DNA from 2 places in the Butyrivibrio sp. DSM 10294 genome. Region 1 is predicted to be linked to the other one. Evidence: riboswitches for the same ligand, from Rfam matches in the RefSeq annotation. Region 1 holds a riboswitch; the other holds the start of a gene.
What was found. Region 1 has a riboswitch for FMN ahead of NXH67_RS09145 (ECF transporter S component). Riboswitches for the same ligand answer to the same signal wherever they lie in the genome.

Region 1 (4,006 bases):
GCAAGAGCAAGTCCCTTGGCAGTGGCGGCGCCTATCCTAAGGCCAGTAAAGGATCCCGGGCCCTTGGCCACAGCTATGGCGTCGATGGAAGAAAGGTCCAGATGAACCTTCCTGCACATGTCGTCCAGCATGGGCATAAGAATCTCGGAATGTGTTGTCTTATATTGAATTGAAAACTGGGCCAGGAGCATATCGCCGTCGGCAATGGCAACGGCGCCCACAAGACCTGATGTATCGATTGCAAGTATCTTCATATTCTATGAAAAATGTCCTTTTCCTAATTACTTCTTGATCATGGTTATGAGTCTGTAATCAAAGCCCTTCTCAAGGTTCTTCTCTATAACGATCTCTGTGTAGTGCTCGGGAAGAAGCTCCTCGATGAGGTTGGCCCACTCAACGATGCACAGACCATCCCCGTAAAAATAATCCTCATAGCCGATCTCGTCCATCTCGCTGATGTCGCCGATGCGATAGACGTCAAAATGGTAAAAGGGGATGCGGCCCTGATCGTACACCTGAATTATGGTGAAGGTGGGGCTGCTGACGGGGCCGTCAATTCCAAGGCCTCTGGCTATGCCCTGGGTAAAAACGGTCTTGCCGACGCCAAGGTCACCGACGAGGGTGAAGAGCTGGCCCGGCTGGGCGGTCTCACCGATTCTTTGGCCGATGGCGAAGGTTTCGTCGGGGCTGAATGACTCATGCTTGGTTACAATCTCCATACTAAACTCCTAATTAAAACTATAATTACTTGTAGTATACCATAAAAATGGGGTTGGTAGCATCCACCTGTGGTAGTGAACAGAGTACGCAGGAGTGGCATGAAAGAAGAAGTCGAAGGTGAGGACACTGCAGGGGGTAAGCGCCTTAAAAATACTTGTTTTCGTGCGCCTCGTGATTTTCTGAAGCTCGATGAAAGGGAAGCACCTCATTTCACCCTGTTCAGAACAATCGGCGCTCCCCTTCCCTCTCGCTTCGAAAATCATGTCGTCGTACAAGAACTGCGCATTTTTCCGACGCTTACCCCCTGCAGTGTCCTCCCCTCCGCCTCCCTCTTCCATCCCACTCCTGCTGTGCACTCCCCCTCCACATATGGTGAATCTGCTACCAATCATTTGATGGTAGTTCTTTACAAGCAAATCATAGTTTGTTGGGCAACCGCAATCGCAATCGCAAAACCAGCCTCCGCTTAAGCCGAGGCTGGTTACCGGCTTCGCCGGGAAGCGGCAAATTGCACCGCTGTGCAATTTGCCGCTTGATTTGGGATTGTTGTTTTTGTTACGAAGGGTGATGGTAGAAGGATAGGAAATAAGGAATTAACTATTTGTGGTGGTAGACAAGAACAGCTCCGGCTCTGCCTTGGGTGGATGTCAGTTAAGTAGTCCATTACATAGCGAAAGCACCGGAAAAACGCGCAGTTCTTGTACGACGACATGATTTTCAAGTCGAAAGGTTGAAGGAATGACGACTGTCCACGAATAGGTATGAGTAGGAGTCATTCCTTCGACATCGAGACTTAGAAAATCACGAGGCGCACGAAAACAAGTGTTTTTACGATGCTTTTGATGTGTAATGGACGGCCTGCAGGAAATACACACAAGGCAGAGCCGGAGCGTTATGGAAACCTATAATTATATTTAGCCTTCTACCTCAGCTTCGGTTTTGTGTATTTTGCGGGAGACTGAGGTTTTATCAGCCTTGAGTATGGGACTAAGCTGCTTGTACACCAAAAATGTAATAATACTGTCCGCAATACCCTTCAACAGATTGAACGGTGCAACACAAAGCGCACAGAATGTAAACAGATTGGTAACCGCAGGATTGATAGCTGTTCCCATCTCAATAAATGCATCAACTCCGCTACCGAACATTACCGCATAGGCAGGTAACAGGAAGAAGGCATTGAGAACTGCGCCAACAAAGGCTATGCATACGGTTCCGGCAAGGCAGCTGATAAGTGCTGTCTTTCTGCTCTTTTTGAATCTGTAGATGACGGTTGCGGGAACAACGAAGGCAGCTCCAACTACGAAATTGGCGATCTCTCCAACGAATCCGGAGGTTGTTCCCTGTATAAGAATATTGAGCATAACCTTCACGAACTCGATCATCACAGCAACCATGGGACCGCAGGCAAAGCCGCCGATAAGGGCCGGAATGTCGCTGAAATCAAATTTGTAGAAGGAAGGTGCAAAGAACAGCGGGAACTCAAAAAACATGAGCACAAAGGAAATTGCTGAAAATACACCGATAATGGCGATCTTCCTTACGCTGAACATAGCCTCAGCTCTTCCGTCTCTCTTAAGCTCTTCCTTTCTTGCAAGCTTCTCTACAATAAAGGTAACGAAGAAAGCTGCCAGGATCAAAAGAACCAGCGCAACAAAATGCTCCCAGTTCTGTGCTACGGTTGTAAGTAAATTCTGTTTTTCACTCATTTAATTTTCCTCTTTTCTCATCGGGTAATGTTGTTAGAAAATTGAGATAAAGAAAAATAAAAAGCTCCAAGTCACTACCTAGACCTGGGGCTGCCACAAGAATAAGAACTATTGTGCATTCTTCTCTCATCCAGACTATACTGTCGGTTTTGGAATCACACCAAATCAGCCGCCTAAGCGGGTCGCGGACTATACCGCCGGTTGGGAATCACACCCTGCCCCGAAGAATTATTATATGCATATACTAGCACAAATACCGAATTTGACAAGTACCTTACGTAAATTTATAATCAAATTATCTGTAATATTGATATAGTGACCTACTTTCGCAATTTCATTTATGAGGTTAAGATGAAGAGAGTTGTGACAAGAAAGCTGACACCGGGAATGGTGCTGGCCAATGATGTCTATACCTATGATTCATATATAAAACTTCTGGATAAAGGTATGGTTCTTGAGGATAAGGACATCGCAAGACTTGCCTTTTATTCTATTATCGATGTCCTGGTGGAAGATGACCCTGTAGAGGTGGTTGAGCCGAATATTTCCACGGCCTCGGGTCTATCCTATTCCGAGAGACTTAAAGAATCCAAAGAGTTTAAGGAGTTTCGTGCGGACTTTGAGGAATGTGCCTCAAGATTCGAGCATGCGATCAATGACCTTATCAATAACGATTCCAATTTTAATTTAGACAATATGATGGCCCCTATTTATGGGCTTCTGAAAAAAGGGCGAACTGCCACCAACATTTTTGACATGCTGCATAATCTTCGCATGTACGATGATGCCACCTATACCCACTGCATCAACGTGGCTCTTATAACCAATATTCTTGGACAGTGGCTGAAATGGAATGACGAGGAACTGGAGATAGCCACCCAGGCGGGGCTGTTCCACGATATCGGCAAGCTCATGATTCCCGACACCATCATCACCAAGCCCGGCAAGCTTACCAGCGATGAATTCTCAATTGTACAGACTCATCCTCAGAGAGGCTATGAGATACTAAGGCCCATAAACATCAGCACTCATGTTAAAAATGCAGCTCTCATGCATCACGAAAGATGCGATGGCACCGGTTATCCGCTTAAGATAAAGGGACCGCAGATTGACAGATTTGCCAAGGCTGTGGCCATAGCTGATGTATATGATGCCATGACCAGTGCCCGCCACTACAGAGGTCCCATGTGTCCCTTCATTGCCATTTCAATGTTTGAGGATGAGGGTCTTCACAAATATGACGCAGAGATAATCATGGTATTCCTTCAGAACATCGTTAACACCTATCTGCTGAATACTGTAAGGCTAAATACCGGAGAAATAGGTGAGATCATTTTTATCAACAAAACTCATTTATCAAGGCCCACCATAAAGGTCGGCGAGGATTACATCGATCTGAGCAAATGCCCCGGTGTTTATATCCAGGAAATAATATGATCCAAATCTCAAAACAAATACATACATAAACCGATACATAAAAAAACATGCATAAGTGGTAATCCACTTATGCATGTTTCATTTTAAACTTGGTTATCTCTCTGTCGGAATCAACCTTCTCAATCTGGGCTCCAAGCTCT
Region 2 (4,006 bases), on a different contig from region 1:
AGGTTTGGGTGAATAGAAAGAATCAAAGAATTTCATGAATCTGTAAAAAGGAACTCAAAAAGAGCGGCTAAAATCTGATTCAATCAGATTTTAGCCGCTCTTTTAATTTATATATACCACACAGGAACAATCAGGTTACTACTGTCTACAGCCGAAAGCTCAGGTCGCATGCAGATTATTGCACCACACCCTCTTGGTGTTGTTGCCCTGTCTAATATTGAAAAAGCGCCTACCAGCTCAGTGCCTGGATTGACTGATCTTTTTACTTCTATTGGATGGAGCATTCCATCACTTTCAAGGATCATATCCACTTCCTTATTGTCTTTATCCCTGTAGTACCAGAAGAGGCAATCCTTAGCTGCGTTTTTATAGGATTTGATGATTTCCATGACAACGTAGTTCTCAAGGATGTGTCCGGCAAGGGCGCCGTTTGCAAGAATCTCCGGTGATGAGTATTTGGTCAGGTAAGCCACTAGGCCGGTATCAAAGAAATAGAGCTTTGGTGTCTTTATTGTTCTATGGAGCAGATTATTGCTATAAGGCCTTAGCAGTGTGATGACTTCAGACTTCTCAAGAACCTGGAGCCAGCGTTTAGCGGTATCATCGTTTATTCCGACATCTCCGGCAATGGCGTGTATATTAAGTACCTCGCCTATCCTGGATGCGGCTGACCTTATGAAGTCCCGGAATAAGAGCTTATCTACTCCCTGGATCAGGTCGCTCACATCTCTTTCGATGTATGTTTGGATGTAACTGCTGTAGTAAACGTCTCTGTCAGTAAACTTTCCACTGATAAGCCCAGGCATTCCGCCCATCCAAATGCGTTCATATATTTCATCCATTGAAGCAGGCGCATGTGTTTTTTTACGTTTCTTAAGTTCATTAAGATCAACAGCAAATGGTTTGGAGTCATCCTTTCCATATGCCTCGTGCTGCGAAAGTGGAGGGAGTCTGAGTATTGCAACTCTTCCGGCCAATGACTCCTGGGCCAGGTCCATGAGCTTGAAGGCCTGTGAGCCTGTAAGCCAGAATGATCCCGGGGCAGCACCTTTGTCTATTGCAATCTTAATATATGAAAAGAGCTCAGGAGCATACTGCACTTCATCAATCATGACAGGTGGTTCATGGATCTGCAAAAACATTGCAGGATCTTTTTTGGCAAGGGCACGAGCCTCCAGGTCATCTAATGTGACGACTTCTCTTTCTTCGCTCTGTTCTTTCATGATGGTTTCGAACAATGTGCTCTTCCCAACCTGCCTTGCACCTGTGATCAGGATGGCTGAGTACTCTTTGTTAAGTTCTATTATCTTGGATTTAAGATCTCTTTCGATATATCTCATGATAAATCCTTTCGGCTAAAATATGATTCAATCATATTTTAGCCGAAAATGGTTACCATATCAATAGTAACGCAATGTTTATCGAACTTTAAAAGTTTGTTTATAGACTCCTAATCGAATGTAAAGGTACGATTATTTGAAGTATTTCATAGGCAAAAATTGTTGACAGAAAGCTAAGCGTCCACTACAATTGTAAGCAATTGAATAAACTATCTTCAGGGCAGGGTGTAATTCCCTACCGGCGGTACAGCCCGCGAGCCTTTAGTGGCATGATTCGGTGTGATTCCGAAGCCGACAGTATAGTCTGGATGAGAGAAGAGGTGTGGCTTATTGGATAAGTGTCCCTGAGAATATTTATATTCTCAGGGATTTTTTATTATAAGAGGCTTTGACGTGTCTTGGATAGGTGTATTCAAGGCACGTTTTTTATTCGGAGGAAGGGTATGAACGACAAGTTTTATATGAAAAGAGCCATTGAACTGGCTAAGAAGGGAGCGGGCTACGTTAATCCCAATCCAATGGTGGGAGCGGTTATAGTCAAGGACGGCCGCATCATCGGTGAGGGGTATCATGAACGCTACGGGCAGCTCCACGCAGAGCGCAATGCTCTGAAAAGCTGCAGCGAGGATCCCAAGGGGGCGACAATCTATGTGACGCTGGAACCCTGCTGCCACTACGGTAAGACACCGCCCTGTACTGAGGCCATTATCGAAAGCGGCATAGCAAGAGTTGTTGTGGGAACACTGGACGTGAATCCCATCGTGGCAGGTAAGGGTGTCAAGATTCTCAAGGACCATGGAATAGACGTAACCGTAGGGGTTATGGAAGAGGAAGTTAAGAGCCTCAACAAGGTCTTCAACAAATATATAATCACCGGGCTTCCCTATGTTGTCATGAAATACGCCATGACCTCTGACGGCAAGATAGCCACCCGCACCGGAGCTTCCAGGTGGATCAGCTGTGAGGCTTCCAGGAAAAAAGTCCACGAGCTTCGGAACAGGCTCTCTGGAATCATGGTGGGTGTCGGCACCGTCATAGCGGACGATCCCCTTCTGACCAGCAGGGACAGCGACATCAATAAGAATCCCATCAGAATAATCTGTGACAGCAACCTTTCGATTCCACTGGATTCTCAGGTAGTGCTGGATGCTGCCAATAACAAGACCATAATCGCAACCTGTAAGGGCAATCCTGACAAAATGCGTGCCCTTGAGGGCTACGGCTGCGAGATTCTCAAAGTCCCGGAAAAAGACGGCTGCGTAGACCTCAAGGTACTTATGGTAATGCTGGGGGCAAGAGGCATAGACAGCATACTTCTGGAAGGTGGCGCTACATTAAATTACAGCGCTCTGAAGACGCAGATTGTTGACGAGCTTCAGATCTTCATGGCTCCAAAGGTCTTCGGAGGCCGGGCAAAAAGCCCTGTGGAGGGCCTTGGCGTAGACATTCCGGGCAAGGCAATACAGCTGATTCCAAGAAACGTATCCATGGTAGGAAAGGATATTTTTATAGAAAACGAGGTGAGCTATCAGTGTTTACAGGAATAATTGAGGAAATCGGCAGGGTCAAAGCCATAAGCCGAAACAGTGCAAACAGCCGGCTCACCATTGAGGCTAAAAAGGTGCTTGAGGATGTCCGTATCGGAGACAGTATAGCGGTAAACGGTGTATGCCTTACGGTTGTTAGTTTCGATGCAGTGAGCTTTACCGTAGATGTCATGAATGAGACTTATTCAAGGTCAAGTCTTGGTGAGCTTAGAAGCGACAGCAGTGTGAACCTGGAGCGGGCCATGGCAGCCGGCGGCCGATTTGGAGGGCATATGGTCTCGGGGCACATAGACGGAACCGGCAGGATCAAAGCCACTAGGAGAGATGGCAACGCAGTCTGGTATGAGATCACCGCGGAGCACGCTTTACTAGAGGGAATTGTGGAGAAGGGCTCCATAACCATCGACGGCATCAGCCTCACAGTGGCGAAGGTGACGACAAGCTCTTTTAGCGTGTCTATAATCCCCCACACCCTGGAGCAGACCATACTTAAGGACAAGCGCCCGGGCAGTGTCGTGAACCTTGAAACCGACATGATCGGCAAGTATGTAAGAGCATTTCTATCGCAATCCGGAGAAAAGAGAGATTTTTGGGAGGTAATGTATGGATAAAGAACTTATGGAAAAAGCGCTTAACGACCTGCGGGAAGGAAAACTCATCCTTGTCATGGATGACGAGGACAGGGAGAATGAAGGTGACCTTATCTGCGCCGCAGAATTTGCCACAACGGAAAATGTGAATTTCATGGCCAGCAAAGCTAAGGGCCTTATCTGTATGCCTGTCAGCAGTAAGATAGCAGGTGTTATGGGACTTTTTCCCATGGTTGACGTAAATACTGATAATCACGAGACCGCTTTTACCGTGTCTGTTGACTATAAAGAGACAACAACCGGAATATCTGCTGCAGAACGCGGACTTACAGCCAGAATGATGGTTTCAGAAGGCGTAAACGCAGCTGATTTCAGAAGGCCGGGCCACATGTTTCCTCTTGTGGCAAGAGATGGAGGAGTTATCGTAAGACCCGGACATACAGAGGCAACGGTTGACCTCATGCGTCTTGCGGGCTTAAAAGAGTGTGGTCTGTGCTGTGAGATCATGTCAGAGGACGGAACCATGATG

Region 2: linked by a shared signal. The riboswitch ahead of ribD (bifunctional diaminohydroxyphosphoribosylaminopyrimidine deaminase/5-amino-6-(5-phosphoribosylamino)uracil reductase RibD) and the one ahead of NXH67_RS09145 (ECF transporter S component) in region 1 are both predicted to bind FMN.

What each region holds. Positions count from the first base shown of each region.
Region 1 covers NZ_JANSWL010000073.1:219,265-223,270, reverse strand. Annotated here, with positions in the region: gene tsaB (tRNA (adenosine(37)-N6)-threonylcarbamoyltransferase complex dimerization subunit type 1 TsaB) at 1-254, opposite strand, end outside; gene tsaE (tRNA (adenosine(37)-N6)-threonylcarbamoyltransferase complex ATPase subunit type 1 TsaE) at 282-719, opposite strand; gene NXH67_RS09145 (ECF transporter S component) at 1,635-2,429, opposite strand; FMN riboswitch at 2,544-2,661, opposite strand; gene NXH67_RS09140 (HD-GYP domain-containing protein) at 2,781-3,866, shown strand; gene NXH67_RS09135 (UDP-N-acetylglucosamine 1-carboxyvinyltransferase) at 3,934-4,006, opposite strand, start outside.
Region 2 covers NZ_JANSWL010000061.1:17,045-21,050, reverse strand. Annotated here, with positions in the region: gene NXH67_RS05790 (rhomboid family intramembrane serine protease) at 1-12, shown strand, start outside; gene NXH67_RS05785 (ATP-binding protein) at 108-1,340, opposite strand; FMN riboswitch at 1,548-1,664, shown strand; gene ribD (bifunctional diaminohydroxyphosphoribosylaminopyrimidine deaminase/5-amino-6-(5-phosphoribosylamino)uracil reductase RibD) at 1,784-2,887, shown strand; gene NXH67_RS05775 (riboflavin synthase) at 2,872-3,498, shown strand; gene NXH67_RS05770 (bifunctional 3,4-dihydroxy-2-butanone-4-phosphate synthase/GTP cyclohydrolase II) at 3,491-4,006, shown strand, end outside.